3 regions of the Methylobacterium sp. UNC300MFChir4.1 genome follow, and region 2 is predicted to be linked to each of the others. Evidence: riboswitches for the same ligand, from Rfam matches in the RefSeq annotation. Region 2 holds a riboswitch; each other region holds the start of a gene.

The links. A riboswitch is a leader RNA that binds a small molecule or an ion and turns the genes downstream of it on or off. The one in region 2 is predicted to bind cobalamin.
Region 1: linked by a shared signal. The riboswitch ahead of BMY19_RS19630 (TonB-dependent receptor) and the one ahead of BMY19_RS26755 (ribonucleoside-diphosphate reductase subunit alpha) in region 2 are both predicted to bind cobalamin.
Region 3: linked by a shared signal. The riboswitch ahead of BMY19_RS03230 (CbtB domain-containing protein) and the one ahead of BMY19_RS26755 (ribonucleoside-diphosphate reductase subunit alpha) in region 2 are both predicted to bind cobalamin.

Annotation. Positions count from the first base shown of each region.
Region 1 is NZ_FOCS01000015.1:52,870-60,327, reverse strand. It holds gene BMY19_RS19635 (peptidase) at 23-1,483, opposite strand; gene BMY19_RS19630 (TonB-dependent receptor) at 1,477-3,663, opposite strand; cobalamin riboswitch at 3,948-4,141, opposite strand; gene BMY19_RS19625 (NUDIX hydrolase) at 4,246-4,713, shown strand; gene BMY19_RS19620 (RluA family pseudouridine synthase) at 4,856-6,256, shown strand; gene BMY19_RS19615 (alpha/beta fold hydrolase) at 6,223-6,936, opposite strand; gene BMY19_RS19610 (hypothetical protein) at 7,138-7,458, shown strand, end outside.
Region 2 is NZ_FOCS01000031.1:6,891-14,348, reverse strand. It holds gene BMY19_RS26760 (adenosylcobinamide amidohydrolase) at 98-808, shown strand; cobalamin riboswitch at 828-1,036, shown strand; gene BMY19_RS26755 (ribonucleoside-diphosphate reductase subunit alpha) at 1,176-3,989, shown strand; gene BMY19_RS26750 (ribonucleotide-diphosphate reductase subunit beta) at 4,052-5,167, shown strand; gene BMY19_RS26745 ((2Fe-2S) ferredoxin domain-containing protein) at 5,154-5,924, shown strand; gene prpC (bifunctional 2-methylcitrate synthase/citrate synthase) at 6,265-7,449, opposite strand.
Region 3 is NZ_FOCS01000001.1:663,390-670,847, forward strand. It holds gene cobN (cobaltochelatase subunit CobN) at 1-1,742, opposite strand, end outside; gene cobW (cobalamin biosynthesis protein CobW) at 1,789-2,823, opposite strand; gene BMY19_RS03220 (DUF1636 domain-containing protein) at 2,820-3,221, opposite strand; gene BMY19_RS03225 (CbtA family protein) at 3,214-3,966, opposite strand; gene BMY19_RS03230 (CbtB domain-containing protein) at 3,983-4,165, opposite strand; cobalamin riboswitch at 4,200-4,395, opposite strand; gene BMY19_RS03235 (discoidin domain-containing protein) at 4,557-5,921, shown strand; gene BMY19_RS03240 (S10 family peptidase) at 5,944-7,458, opposite strand, start outside.

The sequences.
Region 1 (7,458 bases), on a different contig from region 2:
ACAGCACACGCTGAAACCGACCTCAGGCGGACAGCGTCCGACGCAGCCTGCGCCAGCCCGCCACGATCCCGGTGACCGCGATGCCCGCCGCCAGGAGATTCAGGACCCACTGGGCCGTATCGTGCAGGGGGCGGTTGCCGGTGAGCCCCGGCAGGTCGAGCCGGTGCGCGGCGTCGAACAGCCAGCGGTTGATCCGGCCCGAGCGGTCTAGGCGCTGGAGGATCGTGCCGTCCCGGGGATCGACGTGGAGCCACGTGGCGGCCGCGTCGCCGAAGCGCAGGCGCAGCACCGGAAGCGGCCGTGGGTCGGCCCCGTGGGGATACCAGTAGGCGTCGTAGGCGTATAGCGGGCGGATCGACCGGAGGGGACCGTCCGCGAAACCGTCTGCCGCGGCCGTCGCGATGCTGCGCGCGTCGAGGGCGGTCGCGCCGTCCGCTGCGACCGTCCGGAGGCCGTCCGCCGTCTCGGTGACGATCCACCAGCGTCCGCCGATGGCGGCGAAGCGCAGGGTGCGCGTATCCGGCAGGGCGCCATCGCGGAGCCGGTGCGGATCGAGGCCGAGCGCCGGCGGGATTCCAGCATAGGCGGCGCGCAACGCTACCGGCGGGCTGGTCGCGCTGAACCAGCGGTTCGGGTTCATGGAGATCCAGCCGCTGACGATGAACGTGCTCAAGCCGAGGCCCCCCGCGAGGCCGAGCAGGTGGTGCCAGCGCGCCAGCCCGCGATAGGGCGTGACCGCCCCGGCCGCGTAGCGCCGCCGAAGGCGCAGGCGCCAGATCCCGATCGCGCCTCCACTCAGCGCGCCGAGGGCGGCGAAACCGGAGAGCCACAACAGGATCGTCCGCCACAGCTCCGGCCGGGCCCGCAGCGGCGTGAGGTAGATCCAGTGCGCCACCGAACCCACCCAGTTCCAGCCCCGCTCGAAGCGTGTCGTGTCGAGGGCGATCTCGCCGGTCACCGCAGACACGTAGAGTTCGGTCCCCGCGGCGTCGCCGAGGGCCACCTTCAGGAAGGGCCGGAGCGGGTCGTAGCGGGCCGTGACGGTCCACTGGTCGCGCGCGACCAACTCGGACTGCGCAGCCGGAGCACCACCGGCCGCGACACGCAGCGCATCTGCGGGTGTCAGCGGGCCGAGCCGCGCGCCGGTCCGTGCCGAGACCGTCACCCGGGTGCCGTCGTGGCCGGCGATCCGGTAGACCGGCTCGTCGCCCCGCATCTCCAGGCCGAAGGCGGCCGGCACGCCGGCGAGCCCGCCGGCGCGGAGCGCGTTGTCCGGCGCGACCGCGACCTGATCCCAGGCGATCGGGGCGAGCCGCGACAGCCGCTCGGCCTCGGTGAGCGCCGGGAACGGCACGTAGAGCATCACCAGCCCGGAGCCGATCCACAGCGCGAAGAACAGCCCCGCGGCTATCCCGGCCCAGCGGTGGAACAGGAGCAGCCAGCGCCGTCCCGCCTTGCCGAGCCGGCGCGGTCGGCTCACCACGTCACCGTGTAGGCGACCTCGACCGAGCGCGGGCGCCCGAGCAGCCAGTTGGTCCCGACCCCGTTCACGGCGTTGCCCGAGATCGCGTAGACCTTGTCGAACAGGTTGTAGACCCGCACGGACAGGCGCGAATCCGCCGTCACCTGATGGTCCAGGACCGCGTTGACGAGGTTGTAGGCGGGGCGCCGCGCCGTGTTGCCGAAGTCGCTGTAGACCTGCCCGACGTTCTGCAGTCCGACCCGCGCGGTCCAGTCGCGGGTGACGTCCCAGGTCAGCCAGAGGTTGGCCACGCGCTCGGGCACGTCGATCGGCTGGTTGCCGGCATACGAGACGGTGGCGCCGTTCACCGTCTGGTCGAACCGGTCGTACTGCGCGTGGAGGAGCGCGAGGTTGCCGTCGAGCCGCCAGCCCGGCGCGAAGCGCCAGCCGAGCGCCAGCTCGAAGCCCTGCGAGGACTGGCTCCCCACCTGCGTGGACAGCGTCGGCTGGCCGGGGATCGCCGAGATCAGGTTGTCCTTGACGATCCGGTAGCCCGCGACGGTCCATTCGAGGGCGCCGTCGAAGGCCAGACCCTTGGCGCCGATCTCGACCTGATCGCCGGTCGCGAGCTTGAAGCCCGCCAGCGACTGCGACAGCGTGATCAGGCTGTTCACCGGGTCGGTGGCGAAGCTGTACTGGGCGTAGAGCGCGCTGTCCGGCGTCGGGTTGTAGACGAGGCCGAACCGGTAGCCGAGCGCCCGGTAGGTCTTCTCGAACCGCGATCCCGTCTGCAGGTCCTCGCGGTTCAGCGTCGGCACGTCGAGGCGCACGCCGGTGAGGAACGACAGCTTGTCCGACAGGATCACCCGGTCCTCGGCGAAGACCGAGGCCTGGCTCGTCTGCGTCGCGTAGGCTGGACGCGCCCGGCCGTTCTGCGGGAACAGGCCCGGATCGTAGCCGGTGAGCGGTACGCTGGTTGTCGGAGCGTCGAAATAGAAGTTGTTGGTGTGGCGGAAGTCGATGTGATTCACGTCGAAGCCGGCCACGAACTGGTTCGGCAGCCCGAACAGGCTGCCCCGGACCGTCGCGTCGAGGCGGTCTCCGACCTGCTCCTGGCTGTGGTAGATCTCCAGGTAGTCGCCCCGGTCCACGAGCCCGGTGCCGCGGTTGTAGCTGTACTGCTCGACGTCGAGCCAGTGGCGCCGGCTGGTCAGCCGGTAGGCGGTGTTGCGGATCGTGATGTCGGCCGAGGGGGACCACTCGGTCTTGAGCTGGGTCCAGTTGTCGGCCCAGGTGATCTTCGCGTCGCGGACGTTGTAGTTGTTGAACCGGATGAGATCCGGGATCCGTCCCTCGACCAGCGGGGTGCCCCAGTAGCGGGCGGGCTCCTGGTAGCCGAGATCGTGGCTCAGGGTGAAGGCGAGGTCGGCGCTCGGCCGGAACAGCAGGGCGGCGGAGACCGCGAGGTTGCGGAAATCGCCCTTCGGCCGCATCCAGCCGTCGGCGCGGTTGCTGCTGACGTTGAGGCGGTACGCGAAGGTGTCGCCGTACTCAGCCTGGCCCAGCGGGCCGCCGGAATCGAGGGCGAGCCGCGCGACCCCGTCGGTGCCGATCACCGCGCGGGCGGCGTTGATCGGCACGAAGACCGGCCTCTTGGGCACCACGTTGATGACGCCGCCGATGGCGCCGTCGCCGTAGAGCACCGAGGACGGCCCGCGCAGCACCTCGATCCGCTCGACGTTCCACGTGTCGAACGGGAAGGTCACGGTGTTGGCGCCGACGTAGAAGCGCGTGCCGTCGTAGAGCTGCTGGATCGAGTTCGGTCCGGCGAAGCCGCGGGACGTGAACGCGCCGTTGCCGTTGCCGGGCGCCGCGATGGTGGTGATGCCGGTCGCGTCCTGGGTCACGGCCTCGGCGATCGTGTCCTGGCCGCGCAGCCGCGCGGTCTCGCCCGACACGATGTCGAGGCTGGCGGGCGTCTCCAGCGGCGTCAGGCCGAGGCGGCTCGCGGTCCGGTCGCGCGTGCGCAGGTTGAGCCCGTTCGGCGGCAGGCGGCCCGGGTCGCCGCCCGCGCCCGCGACCGACAGCTCATCCAGCGTGACCGCCTCCTGGGCGGCGGCCGGACTGGCGAGGAGCGCGAGGAGAACGCCGCAGAGGGGGGCCCGCCCGCCGAGGCAGGAGCGATGGGTCGATGGAGACATGGGGAAAGCGGTCCGTGCGCGGCGCGCGCCGGCCCCCGCGTCCTACAGGCATTGTAATAACATTACAATGCACCCGCCGTGCGAAAGCCTCTCTCTGCGCGGGCGCGCGGCGGCGTCCTGCGACAGGGCTCGAGGGGCTCGGGACGGCGGAGACGGGCATGGGGAACGGCGTCGCGGGCGCGCTTGCTGTGGCACGTCACCGCGAACGAGGCCTCGGCGGCCGCCTCCCCTCGGGACTGGCGGCGCCTCGACACCCGCCAGGACACCCCGCCCGGCGCGTTTCGCGTGTGACCACGGCTGACGGCAGGTCTCCTGGCTCGCGGGTCGCCGCCCTCGCACCGTCTTCCCGGGGTGACCCAGTGACGTGGTGGTGAAGGGCTCGCCGCTTACAGTTGCGGGGGCAGCCGCGGCTTCGGGGCGAACCCCTCACCGCGTTCCCTTTTGATCCCCGAGGGGAACCGTCGAGCACAGCTTGGCCGTAGCGGGGGCGGGCGTCAACCGTGTGTCCGGTTGTTGCCGTGGATCGGCGCGCAGTGCGCCGGTCCGTTGCGACCGCGCCGACGACGGGCTAGCCCCTGCGGGATGACGGTCTGGCGGCCCCCTGCGGAGATTCGCGTGAAGGCGCTGGGCCTGCCCCGGCGCGGCAACAGCCTGCTCGTGGCCGAGGTCCGCGCGGATGACGGGCGGCTGAAAGGCGTCCGGCCGCTCGGCGGCAGCGTCGCGTTCGGCGAGCGGGTCGAGGACGCCCTGATCCGGGAGTTCCGGGAGGAGCTCGGCGTCACCGTCTCGGTGCTCGGCGGCCCCCGCGTCATGGAGAACATCTTCACGCACGAGGGGCAGGTCGGGCACGAGGTGCTGTTCCTGTTCCCCGTCGCCCTGCCGCCGGGGCGGTTCGACGGGCAGGAGCGCTTCGTCTTCCACGAGGATTCCGGCACCGCCTGCGTGGCGCGGTGGTGCGATCTGGACGGGCTCGACGTGCCGGGCGGTCCCGACCTCTTCCCCGCCGGCCTGAAGGACCGCCTCCGCGACGCGTGGCGCGCGGAGCCCTGACGGACCGGGCCGGCCCACTGCCTTTGCCGGTCGGCGCGGGCGATGCTACAGCCGGGCAATCCCATCGGTCCGGACGTCCGCGACGCCGCGGCCCATGCGCCCGGACGCTCCGTCCGACGCGGAGACGGGTGCCGGCGGAAGCATGACGATACGACCTCCCAGAAGCGGCGGGCCGACGGGGCGCAAGCCTCAGGCCGGCAAGTCCAGCGTCAGCAAGTTCAGGGGCGGCAAGGCCCAGGCCGACGGCCGCGCCCGCACGGGCCCGCGCACCAGCGCCCGCGACGCCGCCGAGCGCGCGGCCCGCAACCGCGGCGAGGATGCCGGCACCCGCGATCCCTGGGGCGCGCAGGCCGCTGCGGCCCCGGCGCCGGCCCGGCCGCCGAAGCCGCGCCGCGAGGCCGCCGCACCGCGCGACGCCGCGGCGGGCAAGCCCGGCGGCCGGCCGCCGGCCAAGCGCTCGGCGGCCCCATCCCCAGCCCTCGCCTCTGCCCCCGCGCCCGGTCCGACCCGGCGCGAGCAGCGCGCCGCCGCCTCCGCGACCCTCGCCTCCGGCGTGCAGACCCTGACCGTCGAGCCGGACGAGGCCGGGATGCGGATCGACCGCTTCCTCACCGCCCGCTTCCCGCTCCTGCCCTTCACCCGCGTGCAGACCATCGTCCGCAAGGGCGAGTTGCGGGTCGACGGCAAGCGCGCCAAGCCGAACGACCGGCTGGAGCCGGGCATGAGCGTGCGCGTGCCGCCGCTGCGCCTCGACCAGCCCACCGAGCGGCCGCGCAGCGCCGCCCGCGAGCAGGACGACGCCGCCTTCATCCGGTCGCTGATCCTCTACGAGGATGCCGACATGATGATCCTCAACAAGCCCTTCGGCCTCGCGGTCCAGGGCGGTTCGGGGACGGTCCGGCACGTGGACGGCCTGCTCGCCGCCCTCACGGGTCCGGACGGCCAGAAGCCGCGCCTCGTCCACCGGCTGGACAAGGACACGGCCGGGTGCCTGATCATCGCCAAGACCCGGCTCGCCGCCGCGACGCTGGCCAAGAGCTTCCGGTCCCGGGCGGCGCGGAAGATCTACTGGGCGCTCACCGCGGGCGTGCCGCGGGTCCGGCAGGGACGCGTCTCGACCTACCTCGCCAAGGAGGAGCCCACCGACGCCGACGCGCGGATGCGGGTCGCCAAGCACGGCGACGAGGGCGCGAGCCACGCGCTGACCTACTACGCGATGGTCGATCAGGCGGCCCAGAAGCTGTCCTGGCTGTCGTTCAAGCCGGTCACCGGCCGCACGCACCAGCTGCGCGCCCACGCGGCCCATATCGGCCACCCGATCGTGGGCGACCCGAAATACTTCTCCGTCGAGAACTGGGAGCTGCCGGGCGGCATCCAGAACCGCCTCCACCTGCTCGCCCGGCGGATCGTCATCCCGCACCCGCGGACCGGCAAGCCGGTCGACGTGAGCGCGCCGCTCCCGCCCCACATGGCGCAGAGCTGGAACCTCCTGGGCTTCGACGCCGCCCGCTACGACCCGATCGTCGAGGCTCCGGAGGCCTGAGCCCGCAGCCAGGGCACGATCGCGTCCGCCAGCGCGTCCGGGGCCTCGAGCGGCAGCATGTGGCCCGACCCGTCGATCACCCTCAGCGTCGCGCCCGGGATGCCGTCGCGGAGCTCCCGCGCCTCGTCGAGGCTGCGCAGGGCGTCCTGGGCCGCCGCCACGACCAGGGTCGGGCAGCCGATCGCGCCGAGGCGGTCGCCATCGGATTCGCGCGCGTGCCCGGCCTGGCGCAGGAAGACCTCTCCGCCGAGCCGGTCGCCCATCTGCCGGATCCGGCTCAGGAGGGCGCCGTCGCCGGCGCGGTCCGGGTGCACCGACTGGAGGATCGCCGCACGGCTGAGGCCCCGGTAGCCCTGCTGGCGGACCTGGGCGACCGCGGCGGCCTTCCGGCGCGCCTGGGCCAGCGTGTCGGCCCGCGACGAGGTGGCGACGAGGACCAGCGCCTCCACCCGGTCCGGCACGAGCCGGGCGACCGCGCGGGCGACGTAGCCGCCCATGGAGAAGCCCACGAGCCCGAAGCGCGGCGGCGCCTCCGCGACGACGCGGCGCGCCATGTCGGCGATGGCGGCGTCCCGCGCGAGGTCGCCGTGCGTGATCGGACCCACCTCGGCGAGGCGCGCGACCACGTCCGACCAGAGGTCGGCGTCGGTCATGAAGCCGGGCAGCAGCACGAGGTTCATCGCCGGATCACCCTTCCCGTCCCCCCGATAACCGTCACGCCAGCGCCCGTCAGCGCCGCGGCATCTTCGGTGAAAGTCGGGTGCGGTCCGAGCGTCCCGCGCGGCGCATGCCTTGGCAACCGGCCGCGCCGCCTCATATGCTGCCCCGCGCCCCGCCGATCCGCCGCGGGGCCTGTTCCCGGCGGTTCGAGACCCTGACACATGAAGCTCGCGATGCTGGCCTGCCTCGCCGCCCTGTGCCTCACCGGGCCGATCGCGCATGCCGCGCCGGGCGAGACGACCAGGGCGGCGCCGACGGCGAACGGCACCCACCCCCCCGAGACGGCGGCCCCGCATCCGGCCCCGGTGCCCGCCCCGGGCGCGGCGCCCGCGCAGGCCGCCCCGCGCACCGCCAACAGTGCCCGCGCGGAGCGCCGGCGGCGCTCCTACGCGGCCTGCAACCGCGCCTCGCATCAGCGCGGATTGCGCGGCGGCAAGCGCCGGCGCTTCCTGATCCGGTGCCGGCTCGGCTACGAGCGGACC
Region 2 (7,458 bases):
CTTAAGCGACACGCTTGAAACGAGAGGCAACTTCGGTTGCGCACCCTCATCCGCAAGGATGACATCGCACCTGCGGGACGACAGGATCGACGACGCCATGACGCTCCCGTTCCATGTCACCTTCGACCGCCCCTTCCTTGTCGCTGCCTTCGAAGAGCCGCAAGCGATGCTGAGTTGGGCCATGACCAAGCCCGGCTTCCGGACAGGCCGGACGGTCGCGTGGCTGGAAGTCCGCAACGCCGACCTTCCGCCTACCGTCGATCCCTTCGCCTTCCTTGACCGGAGGATGGCAGAGGCCGGCCTCGTCGATGCCATCGCGCTGATGACCTCCCGCGACGTGCGGCATCATCACTTCGCCCAGGCAGAGGTGGAGGGAATCACCGCGACATGTCTTGCGACGGTCGGCCTCTCGAACGGAGGACGGGTGGGCGTGCCGCGATCGGCGATGCCATCGCGGATCGGGACGATCAACGTCCTCGTCCACGTCTCCAGCACCTTGTCGGAGGCCGCCCTGGTCGAGACAATCTCGATCGCGACGCAGGCACGGACGGTGGCGCTGCTCGACCTCGGCCATCTTTCGGACGGCCATGTCGTCTCGGGGACGGGCACGGACTGCATCGTCGCGGCCGCACCGGCTCGCGGTGAAGCGGAGCGGTTCGCCGGCCTCCACACGCCCATCGGCGAAGCGGTGGGGCGCGCAGTGGGCGCGGCGATCACGGAGGGCGGCCGCCTCTGGTGCCGCGACTGGAACGCAAGCGCGAACTTTTCTGCTCCCCGTCATCCACAGGACGTGAACACAGCATCTTGAGTTTGTGGCGCATCTCCATACAATCCCTAGCGTTCGAGGTTCCCCCGGTCGTTTCGGTCGGGGGCTAAGAGGGAATCCGGTGAGCCCGCTGGGGTGACGCCGGAGCTGCCCCCGCAACTGTGAGCGGCGAGCTTCTGCCGAAGACGGTCACTGGCGTTCGCGTCGGGAAGGCCAGGCAGGGGCGACGACCCGCGAGCCAGGAGACCTGCCTCGATCGACGAACGTCTCTCGGGCGGGGTGTCCCGGTGGGTCGCATGGTCGGTGTACGCCCGTCGGCGTCGCATCGCGCAGGCGCTCCTTCGGCACGCGGCCCCCAATCATTGGGGTTTTGCACGTGTCTTCCCTTCATATAGATCCGCCCGTTGCCTTGGGGCAGCTACCAGGTCTTGCTGCGGAGCGGACATCCGCGACCGCCGAGCCTCCCTTCAGGGTGATCCGCCGCAACGGCGGCGTCTCGCCCTTCGATCCCGCAAAGATCGCCGTGGCCGTGACCAAGGCCTTTCTGGCTGTAGAGGGCTCCGGCGCAGCCGCCTCCCGCCGGGTCCACGATGTGGTCGCGCGTCTGTCCGACAGCGTCGTCGCCACCCTGACCCGCCGGGCCGAGGCGGAGCGCGCCTTGCACATCGAGGATATCCAGGACGCGGTGGAACTCGCGTTGATGCGCGAAGGGCACCACAAGGTCGCTCGCGCCTACGTCCTCTACCGCGAGGCTCGCGCCCAGGCCCGCCGGGAGAAGGCAGCCGAGGCAGGCGCGCAGGCCCCCGCGCAGACGTTGCAGGTGCGCGCTCCCGACGGCAGCCTCGCGCCGCTCGATGCCGCTCGCCTGGCGGCGCTGATGGCGGAAGCCTGCGCCGGTCTCGACGGAGTCGCTCCCGGGCCGATCCTCGCCGAGACCCTGCGCAATCTCTACGACGGAATCACCGCCGACGAAGTGGCGCTGGCCGGCATCATGGCGGCGCGGACCCTGGTGGAGCAGGAGCCGAACTACGCCAAGGTCAGCGCGCGCCTGCTCCTCGACCGGCTGCGCGGCGAGGCCCTGAGCTACATCTTCGCTTGCCCTGCTGCGGCGAGCAGCGCCGAGATGCAGACGCTCTACGCCGAGTACTTTCCGGCCTACCTTTCGCGGGCCGTGGAGGCCGGCCTAATGGATCCGGAACTGCTGCGCTTCGACACGAGCCGGCTCGCCGCCGCTCTGCGCCCTCAGCGGGATGGGCAGTTCGAGTATCTCGGCCTCCAGACCCTATACGACCGCTATTTCCTTCAGACCGGCGGGGTGCGCTTTGAGCTGCCGCAGGCCTTCTTCATGCGCGTCGCCATGGGGCTCGCCCTGCGCGAGGTCGACCGGGAGGCGCGGGCGATCGAATTCTACGACCTGCTCTCGTCGTTCGACTTCATGGCCTCGACGCCGACACTTTTCAACGCCGGCACCACCCGCCCACAGCTCTCCTCCTGCTTCCTCACCACGGTGCCGGACGAATTGGAAGGCATCTTCGGCGCAGTGCGCGACAACGCGCTACTCGCAAAATATTCGGGCGGCCTGGGCAACGACTGGACGCGGGTGCGCGGGCTGGGCTCGCATATCAAAGGCACCAATGGCGAGAGCCAGGGTGTCGTGCCTTTCCTGAAGGTCGCCAACGACACGGCGGTCGCTGTCAACCAGGGTGGCAAGCGCAAGGGTGCGGTCTGCGCCTATCTCGAGACATGGCACGTCGACATCGACGCCTTCCTCGACCTGCGCAAGAACACCGGCGATGATAGGCGGCGCACCCATGACATGAACACCGCGCACTGGGTGCCTGACCTGTTCATGCAGCGCGTCGCCGAGGACGGCAGTTGGACGCTGTTTTCGCCGGACGAGGTGCCGGACCTGCACGATCTCACCGGCCCGGCCTTCAAGGCGGCTTACGAGTCGCACGAGGCGCGGGCCGCGGCGGGCGGCGTCAAGGTGTTCAAACAGGTACGGGCCGTCGACCTGTGGCGGCGCATGCTGACCATGCTGTTCGAGACCGGCCACCCGTGGATCACCTTCAAGGACCCCTGCAACCTGCGCTCGCCGCAGGGCCATGCCGGAATGGTGCATTCCTCGAACCTCTGCACCGAGATCACCCTGAACACGTCGGACGACGAGGTCGCCGTCTGCAACCTCGGTTCGGTGAACCTCGCCGCCCATGTCACGCCGGAGGGGCTCGACCACGCCCGCCTGCAGCGAACCATCGCCACGGCGATGCGGATGCTCGACAACGTCATCGACATCAACTTCTACACGATACCGCAGGCCCGGCGCTCGAACCTACGCCACCGGCCGGTCGGCCTCGGCATCATGGGCTACCAAGATGCGCTCCACACCTTGCGCCTGCCGGTGGCGACCGACGAGGCGGTGGCCTTCGCCGATGCGAGCATGGAGGCGGTCAGTTTCCACGCGATCTCCGCCTCCTGCGATCTCGCCGCCGAGCGCGGGCGCTACCCTTCCTTCGATGGCTCGCTGTGGAGCCGGGGCGTGCTTCCGATCGACTCGGTGGAGATCCTGGCGGAGGCTCGTGGCGGCCTGACCCTTGACCGCTCCGCGCGCCTCGACTGGGAGAGCCTGCGAGAGCGCGTCCGCACCACCGGCATGCGCAATTCGAACGTGCTCGCCATCGCACCGACAGCGACGATCTCGAACATCTGCGGCGTCGCGCAGTCGATCGAGCCCGCCTACCAGAACCTTTTCGTCAAATCGAACATGTCCGGCGACTTCACGGTTGTGAACGCCGCCCTGGTGCGCGACCTCAAGGCCCGCGGCCTCTGGGACGCCGTCATGGTCTCCGACCTGAAATACTTCGACGGCAGCCTCGGGCAGATCGACCGGGTGCCCGACGACCTCAAGGCGCTCTATGCCACCGCCTTCGAGATCGACAGTGCCTGGCTGATCGAGGCGGCCGCCCGCCGCCAGAAGTGGATCGATCAGGCGCAGTCGCTCAACCTCTACATGGCCGAGCCCTCGGGCCGGAAGCTCGATGCCCTCTACCGGCTCGCCTGGGAGCGCGGCCTGAAGACCACCTACTACCTGCGCTCGCGCGGGGCGACCGCAGTCGAAAAATCGACCCTGCGCGGCACCGACGGGCGGCTCAATGCCGTCGCGGTGGCGGCGCCGGCCGCCTCGTGCAGCCTCGACGATCCGACCTGCGAAGCCTGCCAGTGACCGTCCTTCCCGGAGGCGCCACGCCTCCGGGTTCCCTTCGCTCCCGCTATCCCGGATCCGCCATGCTCGACTGGACCACGCCCTCCGCTCCCGCCCCCCTCACGCCTCCCGCCCCGCTTCCCTCGGATGGGACGGGGCTCGGCGCCATTCCCGCCGATCGCGGTCGCGTTCGCGTCGACGACAAGGCGATGATCAACGCCCGCGCCGACGTGAACCAACTCCTGCCGCTCAAGTACCGTTGGGCCTGGGAGAAGTATCTCGCCGCCTGCAACAACCACTGGATGCCGACCGAAGTCGGGATGCAGGCCGATATCGCCCTGTGGCATTCCCGCGACGGCCTGAGCGCCGACGAGCGCCGGGCGATCAAGCGCAACCTCGGCTTCTTCGCCGCCTCGGAATCGCTGGTAGCCAACAACATCGTGTTGGCGATCTACCGCCACCTGACCAATCCCGAATGCCGGCAATATCTGCTTCGGCAGGCTTTCGAGGAGGCGGTACACACCCATACCTTCCAGTACATAGTCGAGAGCCTCGGCCTCGAAGAGGGCGAATTGTTCAACATGTACCGCGAGGTGCCCTCGATCACCGCCAAGGCGGCCTGGGCGCTCAAATACACCCAGCACCTCGACGACCCGTCGTTCAAAACCGGTACGCCGGAGGCCGATCAAGCCTTCCTGCGCGATCTCGTGGCGTTCTATGTCGTGTTCGAGGGGATGTGGTTCTACACCGGCTTCGCGCAAATCCTGTCGCTTGGGCGGCGCAACAAGATGATCGGTATCGCCGAGCAGTATCAGTATATCCTGCGCGACGAGAGCCTGCACCTCAATTTCGGCATCGACGTCATCAACCAGATCAGGGCCGAGAACCCGCATCTCTGGACGCCCGCTTTCCAGGACGAGATCCGGGGCATGCTGTCCGAGGCGGCGGAATTGGAGGCTGCCTACGGGCAGGACACCATGCCTCGCGGCTTTCTCGGCCTGAACGCGGCTCTCTGCGAACAGTACATGCGCTTCATCGCCAACCGGCGCTGCGCCCAGCTCGGCCTGAAGGCGGTCTTCCCCGAGACCGAGAACCCGTTTCCCTGGATGTCCGAGGCGATGGACTTGAAGAAGGAAAAGAACTTTTTCGAGACGCGGGTGATCGAGTACCAGAGCGGGGGCGCCCTTGCCTGGGATTGAGGCCGGCGGCATCGCCGTGGTGCTCGTGGCGCGCAGCGCGATCGCGGCGGCACCGCGGGCGGAGATGGAGCGCTTGGCCGGGCAAGTCTCCGGCCTTCACGAGATCGCGCTTGCGACCTACGCCTTCACCGAGCAGGGGCAGCCGGCCCTGCGAGAGGTGGTCGCGAACCTGCGGCGCCGACCCTTCCGCGAGATCCGCCTCGTTCCGCTCCTGTTCCCGATGGAAGCGAGCTTCCGGGCCTGGATCGGGCGCACGCTCGCCCGGTGGCAGCTGGAATGGGATACGGAGGGGCCGGCGATCCGGATCGGCCCGGGCCCCAATGCCAGCGAACGCCTGACGGATCTGGTTTCCGACCTCGTGGAGACGGCCGGCCGGGAAAAGCCGTTCATGCCCGCCGAGCACCCGGCCACCACTGGATCGGTGGTCGCGGCTGCTCACCGCCGCGTCCTCGTCTGCCAGGGCGGCCCGTGCAACGAGGCCGGCGCCGCGGCAATCTGGGGGCACCTGCGCAACGAACAGGAAGGTCAAAGCCTGCGCACTGCGGGATCAGGGATGATGAGCGCGACGACGAGCTGTCTCGGCCCGTGCAGCCTCGCGCCTGTCGTGCAGGTCTGGCCGGAGGGAACGGTCTATGGCGGCGTCAACGAGGCCGGTATCGACGCCATCATCCGCGAGCATCTCCTGGGCGACAGACCGGTCGAGTCTTTGGCCTACCCGGCCAATGGCCGCAAGCAGGCTCTGCGATTGCGCGAGTGAGGTCGGTGACCCCGGTTGAACACGAGATCGACGGCACCCCTCCGGCGACCCACGTAACGATCCGCACCCGGGTCCGCAGGAGCCGCGCGACGAACGGGCGGTGGTTGCTGTTGCAGGGGCGCGGCAGGCGGGCCGGCCAGACGCACACCGTCCGGGCGCTGACCGGCCACCAGATCAGGCTCGCGGGCCAGAAACGCTCAGGGGAGCCACCGTAAGACATCGACGCAACGTCTCTCGCTTTCTTGGATAGTGCGGAGCGGAGTGCTCGCACACGAACGGCGCAGACCCCGCAACGCTGCGGGATCCGCGTTGACAGGAGGTATCGTTTCGGCCTGCGGCCTCAGACGACCTGCGACAGAGCGACAATGGACGCGGCGCGGGCAGCCAGCGGCACGAACGGGCGGTTCTCCGGTCCGACGTAGTTGGCGGAGGGCCGGATGATTTTCTTGTCCGCCCGCTGTTCGATCACGTGCGCGCACCAGCCCGAGGTGCGGGCCATGACGAAGAGCGGCGTGAAAAGCGGTGTCGGGATGCCGAGCAGGTGGTAGGCGACGCCGCTGTACCAGTCGATGTTGGCGAACATCTTCTTGCTCTCGCCCATGACCGCTTCGACGCGCTCCGCGATTGCCAGCAACTCGCCCTCGCCCGAGTCCAGCGCCAGCGTGCGGGCCACGTCGTGAATGATGGCGTTGCGCGGGTCGGCCACGGTGTAGACAGGATGGCCGAAGCCCATCACCACCTCCTTCGCCTCGATCCGGCGGCGGATGTCGGCTTCCGCTTCGTCCGGGTCGGCATAGCGCTTGAGGCTGTCGAGGGCGATCTCGTTGGCGCCGCCATGCTTGGGGCCGCGCAGGGCGCCGATCGCGCCGGTGATCGCGGAATAGAGGTCGGCGCCCGTTCCGGCGATCGACCGGGCGGTGAAGGTCGAGGCGTTGAACTCGTGCTCGGCGTAGAGGATCAGCGAGACGTGCATGGCGCGGCGCTCGATCTCGCTCGGTGCCCGGCCGTGCAGGAGGTGCAGGAAATGCGCCCCGATAGACTCGTCGTCGGTCTCGACCTCGATCCGGCGCCCGTGCCGCGTGTAATGATGCCAGTAGAGCAGCATCGAGCCGAGGGAGGCGAGCAGTCGGTCCCCGATCTCCCGGACGCCGGCAGCGGTTTGCTCTGGTGCCTCCGGCAGGACGCAGCCCAGCGCCGAGACGCCGCTGCGCAGCACGTCCATCGGATGGGCCGCCGCGGGTAGTGCCTCCAGGGTGGTGCGGACGATGGCGGGCAGTCCGCGATAGCCCTGCAACCGACGCCGATAGGCGGCGAGCTGAACGGTGTTCGGCAGGCTCCCGTGGATTAGGAGGTGGGCGATCTCCTCGAAGGTGCAGTCGCGGGCGAGGTCGCGGATGTCGTAGCCGCGATAATGCAGGTCGTTGCCCGACCGGCCGACAGAGCACAGGGCGGTGTTGCCCGCCTGGACGCCGGACAAGGCGACGGACTTCTTCGGGGCGGCGCGAATCGCGGTGACTGTCTGCACGGGCGTTTC
Region 3 (7,458 bases), on a different contig from region 2:
CCCGGGTCGTCGACGATGAACGGGTAGATCACGGGCAGCCCGCCGACGCAGAGCGCCGGGAAGCAGTCGGGCGACAAGGCCACGGCCTTGCCCGGCAGCCACTCCGCGGTGCCGTGCGTGCCGAGCTGCACCAGGGCGTCGAATTGCTGCCGCAGGCCGAGATGGAAGGCCAGGTAGGCGTGGGTCGGAACGCGGTCGAGGTCGTGGTAGCCGGTCTTGCGATCGGGGTCGCGGCCGCGGTCGGGCTGGAGGAAGACCGCGAGGCCGCCGTCCCGGACCACCCGGAACCGGAAGGCGCCGTCGACGCAGGCCGGGTCCGCCTCGGCCTCGCCCCAGCTGTCGGTGACGGCGGCGCGGACGTCCTCGGAGAGCGTGCGCCACCACGCCGCGTAGGCCGCGAGCGGCACCCGGAACGCGGCCGGGCCCTCCGTGAGCGCCGCCATCAGCGCTCCGGGCTCCGGAAGCGCGCCCGCCGCGTAGCCCGCGGCCGCGAGGTCGGCGGCGATCGCGCGGGCGCTCGCGGGCGTGTCGAGGCCGACCGCGAACCCGGCCCGGCCGCCGCGGGCGGGATAGTCGGACAGGACCAGGGCGACGCGCCGCGCCGCCCGGGGCAGGGCGGCCAGCCGCAGCCATCCCGCGGCCCGGTCGGCGAGCGCGGCGATGCCGGCCTCGTAGGGCACGGCGCGCCGCTCGGCGAAGCCGGCGATCTCGGCGCTCTCCTCCTTGAACGAGATCGGGAAGCCCGAGAGCCGGCCGTCGAATTCCGGTAGCGCGACCTGCATGGCGAGATCGGCCGCGCCGAGACCGCGGGCGGAGGCCTCCCAGGCCGCGCGGGGCGACCCGACCGTGAAGGCCTGCAGCACCGGGCAGTCGCCGCCGTCGAGCACGAAGCCGGTCTCGTCCTCGCGGGCCGAGAAGGCGGTGGCGGCGATCACGAGATCGGGCCTGCGCGCGCGCACGGCCGCGGCGACCGCGGCGGCGGCCTGCGGCTCCTTCAGGCTCGACACGGCCATCGGGAGCACGCCGATCCCGCGCGCCCGCAGGGCGGCGGCGAGGGCGACGAACGGGCCGGTGTCGCCTCCGAGCACGGCGGAGCGGTAGATCAGCAGGAGCGCGACGGGTTCCGCCGCGCTGCGCGCTCCGGCGAGCGGGACCGCGGTTGCGGCCGCGGCGAGGGCTGCCTCGAAGGGAAGAACTCCGCAACCGGGGCACCAGGGAAAGCCGCGCGGGAGCGGCACGGGCGGCTCGACCGGTCCGTCGGCGCCCAGGCGAATCGCCAGGCGCCGCAGCATCCGCCGCAAATTGTCGGGGCCGCCAGCCCGGAAATAGGCGTCGAGCTGCCCGGCGAGGTCGGGATCGGTGGAGAAGGCGGCGAGGCGCGGATCCGGCCGGTCGTCGCCCGGCAGGACCGCGAGGACGACGCCGTGCGCCCGCGCGGCCTCGGCGCAGCGCTCGATCCCGTAGCGCCAGTAATCGAGGCCGCCCAGGCAGCGGATCACCACGACCTTGGCGCGCGCCACGACGCGCTCGACGTAGAGGTCGACCGAGAGCGGGTGCCGCAGCCTGGCGAGCTTCGCGAGCCGCAGGCTCGGCAGGCCGGGCTCCGCGGCGTGGGTCTGCCCGACCGACGCGAGGTCGCTGTCGGTGAAGGACAGCACCACGAGGTCGCCGGGCTCCTGCCCGAGATCCACGGCCGCCTCGCCCTCGTCGAGGGAGACGGAATCGATGCGCACGAGGTGCACCGCGGCGACCCCTAGAGCGAGTCCGGGCGGGCGTGCGCGACCGGCCTCATCCCGCGAGGGCCGAAGCGACGGCGTCCTTGTCGAAGCCCTTCAGGCCGATCACCACCAGCGTCCCGTCGCGGGCTTCCCCGGCCCGCCAGGGGCGGTCGAAGTGATGGGTCACGCGCCGGCCGACACCCTGCACCACGAGGCGCATCGGCTTGCCCGCGACCTCGGCGAATCCCTTGATGCGCAGGACGCCGGCGGCCTCGGCCGCCGCCTCGACCCGGGCCGCGAGATCCCCCGCGGTCACCGCCGGGCGCACCGGCAGCGCCACGGTCTCGAAATCGTCGTGGTCATGGTCCTCGCCCTCGCCGTGATGCGAGGGGCGGGCGTCGAGATCGTCCTCGGCGGCCGCGCCGAGGCCGAGCAGCACCCGCGGGTCGATGGCGCCGTTCTCGGTCTCGACCACCTTCACGGCGCGGGGCAGGTGCCCCTCGACCTCGGCGCGGACCCGCGCCCGCGTCGCGGCGTCGATCAGGTCGGCCTTGTTGACGACCACGAGGTCGGCGCAGAGGAGCTGGTCCTCGAACACCTCCTCCAGGGGGTTGTCGTGGTCGACCGACTGGTCGGCGGCGCGCTGGGCCGCGAGGGCCTCCGGATCCTCCGCGAAGGCGCCCGAGGCCACCGCCGGGCCGTCGACAACCGCGACCACTCCGTCGACGGTCACCCGCGAGCGGATCGCCGGCCACTGGAACGCCTGGACCAGCGGCTTCGGCAGGGCGAGGCCGGAGGTCTCGATCAGGATGTGCTCCGGCGGCTCGGCGCGGCCGAGAAGGGTCTCCAGCGCCGGCACGAAATCGTCCGCGACCGTGCAGCAGATGCAGCCGTTCGGCAGCTCGACGATGGCGTCCTCGGTGCAGCCCTCGACGCCGCAGGCGGCCAGGAAGGACTTGTCGAAGCCGATATCACCGAACTCGTTCACCAGGATCGCGAGGCGGCGCCCCTTGGCGTTCTCGACCACGTGGCGGACGAGGGTCGTCTTGCCGGCCCCGAGGAAGCCGGTGACGATGGTGCAGGGGATCTTGTTCACGAGGGTCATTCCGCGGGCTCCAGGGTGCCGGCGGGGACCGGGCGGGGTTCTGGGAAAGGGGGAATGCGGGCGATCACGCCCTTGCGGAACGCCTCCGGACGCTCGCGCCAGGGCACGATGCCGTCCGGGGTCGCCGCGTAGGCCGCGAGCCCGCCGAGGATGATCTCGGCCGAGGCGGCCGGATCCATGTCGCCGTAGACGTAGGTCCAGCGGTCGGCCGCGGCGACCGCCACGGTGCAGGGCCGCTTGCAGACCGAAAGGCACTCCACCGCCTCGACCCGCAGGTCCGGCGTGGCGCCGCTCCGCGCTCGAAGCGCCTCCAGCAGGCGGGCCCCGGCGCGGGGCCCGTCGGGGTCGTCGTCCGGCCGGCGGCAGGTGGTGCAGACGTAGAGAACGGTCTCAGGCACGGGCCGCTCCCCGATCCGCGCCGCGGGCGAAGGCCTGCCACGCCCAGCCGAGCCCCAGCCCGATCAGGATCCAGAACACGAAGCTGATGGCGAGCGACCGCGCGGCGAATTGCGCGGCGAGCGCGGCCGGAAGTTCGGACGCGGCCTCGGGCGCCTGCGGGGCACCGACGACGTGCGGCGCGATGATCAGGACGAGCCCCCCGAGGATCGTGATCAGCGCGCGGCGAATCGTGATCAGGTAGAGCCCCATGCCGGTCGCCGCGGCGGTCATCACCCACCACGCCTGCCGCGTCGCGAGCGGGGCCGCCGCGCTGCCGGGCAGTTCCGGCGGCAGGCCGAGACCCGGCGCGAGCGCGACGCTGGCGAAGGCGGCCACCGCGAAGGCGAGGCCGACCTGCGGCGTGGGTTCGCGGCTGCAGGCGAGCATCACCGCGCCGAGCAGCAGCGCGTAGCCGACGCCGCCCACGAGTGTCGCGAGCCCGGTGAAGGCCATCCGCGGCAGGCCGGGCGCGGGCTGCCATTCCGGCGCGGCGTCGGGCGCGGCGTGGTCGTGCCCGGCATGGGCGAGCACGATCGGGAACGCCTTGATCGGGAGCGCCTTGGCAGCCCGGTTCGGCGCCTCCTGCTGCTCGTAGCGCTCGGCCGCGACGATCAGCGGCGAGGTCAGCGTGAGTTCGAGGCCCGTCACGATGGCAGCCGCGAAGAAGCCGGCGGCGAGGGCCGCCGACAGGAGCCGGATGATCATCCCTGGTCCGGGGACGTCAGTGGCAGGGGAAGTTCTGGGTGTGCCGGAAATCGTGCGCCGCGTTGTGGAGCGCGATCGCCGGCGAGAAGCCCGCCATGAACAGCAGGCCGAGGCCCAGCACGGCCGCGAGTGCGACGGCGATCGGGCGCTCCGACGCGCGGGTGCCGGCGGCGATGGGGGCGAGGGTTTGCGTCGTCATCAGAAGCGTCTCCAGCCGCCCCACCGGCGGCATTGCGGGATCCTGTCGCGACGGCAGGTCTCCTGGCTCGCGGCTCGGCGCGCCCACCGCCTTCCCGGATCGCTCCGGTGGCGCTTGGCGGGCGCTCGCCGCTCACAGTTGCGGGGGCAGCCGCGGAATCGGGGCTTCAAACCCCTCACCGCATTCCCTTTTCACCCCGTCTCCGGGGCACCGTCGCCCGGCCGTTGTAGACGCATGACCGCCGGGACACAACGGAGCGGCGCCGGATCGCGGCCGTTTCCCGCGCCCGCCCCGCGATCGGGGCGGGCTTGACGGCCGCGCCCCGGAGCGGGCACCGCCGCACCCGATACCCGCCCGGCCCCGGCGCGGGCGCTGAACTCTCGGAGACCCGATGGCCCCGACAGACGATCCGACCCCGGTTCTCGTCGATCTCGCGGCCGGCCGTGAGCCGCGGATCGTCTCCGATGCGGGCACGGGAACGACGTGGCTCGAGGTCGACCTCGGCGGCCGCTTCCCGATCCATTCCGTCGCCCTGCGGCCGGGGGAGGGGGCGGTTCCCGCGGAGCCTGGCGACGTCGCGGTGGCGGTCTCGCAGGACGGCGTGACGTGGGCCGAGCCGGACCTTGCCGGCTGGACCGCGACCCCGGACGCCCTCGTCGCCGCGATCGTCCCCGACGAGCGGGCCTGGGCGCGCGCGGTCCGGATCGCCGCGCCTGAACCGGCCCGGATCGCCGGCATCGGCATCCGCGCCGACGAGGCCGCGGTCGACCTGATCGCGCTGCGGGCGATGCTCGGCCTCGACGTGACGCTCCTGAACGAGACGCCCGGCGCCAACGTCTACGTCACCTACGCGCTCCAGTCGGCGCCCGACCGCGCCAGCCATGCCCTGGTCGGCCTGTCGCTGTTCGAGAACGGCGCCTTCGGCAACTGCCTCGTCCAGTACATCATCGCGGTGACGATCGCGAAGGCGCTCAACCTGAAATACATCAAGGTGCCCAAGGTCGACCGCAGCAAGGTGATCTTCCTGACCGAGCGGCTGACCTGCGACGGCCTCACCTTCATCCCGCCGGACGAGCCGCTGCCGGCGGACGGCTACTTCCTGTCGGGCCTGTACTTCGACCCGACGCAGTTCGAGCGCGTGACCGCGCTGCGGGGGCCGACGGATTCGCGCGCGATCGTGCAGAGCGTGATCCGGCCGCTGTTCAACGGCCTGCCGAAGAGCTTCCCGGTGAAGCCCGACGACCAGCTCCTGATCCACATCCGGTCGGGCGACATCTTCAGCACCTGGGTCGATCCGCACTATCCGCAGCCGCCCTTCGCGTTCTACCGGATGGTCATCGGCCGGCTCCTGGCCGAGGGCCGGATCCGCTCGGTCAAGCTCGTCTTCGAGAACAGGCTGAACCCGGTCATCGCCGAGGTGGAGGCGTACGCGGAGCGGCGCGGATTGCCGGTGGAGATCCAGAGCGAGTCGCTGATCTCCGACGTCGCGGCGCTCGTGAACGGCCGCTACCTCGTCTTCGGGCTGGGGACCTTCGGGCCGGGGATCTGCCACCTCTCGGACCACGTCGAGCAGGTCTTCTACTTCGCGTCGAACTGGCCGCAGGGCTTCCAGTCGATCCCCACCATCGGGAAGGTGGTCGAGGTCCGCGATCTCGAGGGCCGCTACATGAAGGTCGGCGAGTGGCAGAACACCGACGCGCAGCGCCGGACGATGGTGGATTACCCGGCCGAGGCCCTCGCCTTCGACGACGCGTGACCGGCGCGGTGGGCCTGAGGCGCTACGGCGCGGTCCTGAGATGCTCGGCGGGGGCTCCGGCCGGCCGGGTCGAGCCGGCGTCGCGCACCTTCAGGGCGTCCGTGTACATCCGCTCCACGTCCGTCCGGAAGGCGGCGCGCGAATCCGGACGCGTGTAGAACATGTGCCCGCCCGGATAGACCGCGAGGCTCAGGCGGCCGGCGGCGTAGGCCGGGACCTGCGCCAGCAGGAGCTTCGAGGCGAAGTAGGGCGTCACCAGGTCGGTGAAGCCGTGCGCCACGAGGACGCGCAGGTTCCCGTCGAGCGCCAGATCGCCCTTCAGGTTCGACAGGACCTCCGGGGCCTGCCGGCCCGAGCCCCAGTTCCAGCCGCGATTGACGGCGTTGTTCAGGAGCTCGTAGCGCATGTTGGTCACCGGCCATTTCAGCGTCCGCGCGTAGAGGTCGAGCATCGCGCTCGTCAGCGGTGCCTGGAGGGCGGTGAGCTGGGGATCCTCGAAGCTCGACTGGGCGGCGTCCGGGTTCGGGTCCCAGCCGGTGATGCCGGTGTCGTAGGCGCTGGTCACGCGCCCCTCGGCGCGGTCGATCTCGCGCTGGACGCTCCGGGTCGCGAGGCGCGCCGCCTGGGCACGCACCAGGGCGGGGTCGAGACCGACGAGGGGCGCGACCTTCTCGGTCATCCGGGCGACGGCGGCCGTGTCGCTCGGCCCCTTGAGCAGGTCGCTCAGGTACGGGCCCGAGGCGTAGGCCTCCGCGTCGCCGAGCAGGGTCGGCGTCGGCACCGTGCCGGCCCGCTCGAGCGCGCCGGCCGCCAGCGAGGGCAGCTTCAGCACGTAGCCCCACGGATTGGCCCGCGGCGTCTCCAGCCACGCGAAATCGAGCACCGGCGAGAGCAGCACCATGCCGGACAGGCCGACGCCGATCTCCTCCTGGAGCTTCTCGGCGATCAGCGGGCCGCGGAAGCCACCGTAGCTCTCGCCGACGAAGAATTTCGGGCTCGCCATGCGGTCGTTGACGCGCAGGTAGCGCGCGATGGTCGCCGCCAGGGTCGAGGCGTCGGAATCGATCGACCAGTAGGCCTTGCCGTTCCCGTCCGCGGCCCGGCTGTACCCGGTCCCCACGGGATCGAGGAAGATGAGGTCGGTGAAGCCGAGCCACGTCCCGTCGTTGGGCGTCAGCGTCACCGGCTGCGACGGGCTGATGCTGTCGCCGCCGACCGGCAGCCGCCAGGGCCCGATCGCCCCGATATTGAGATAGGCCGAGGCGGCGCCCGGGCCGCCATTGACCGCGAAAGTGACGGGACGCTCCCGGCCGGCCTGCGGCGCCATCGTGTAGGCGACGTAGGCGATCTCGGCCTGCAGCTTGCCCGCCTCGTCGACGAGGGGCAGGCTGCCGGCGGTGGCGGTGAAGTCGAGGGTCCGGCCGTCCGGCAGCGTCACGCTCTGCTTGGTCGTCGAATCGGGCGGCAGGCGGCGCCCCTCCGGGCCGCGCTGCGCCGGTTTGCTCTCCGCGGGATGGCCGTGCGGCGCGTCCTGGGC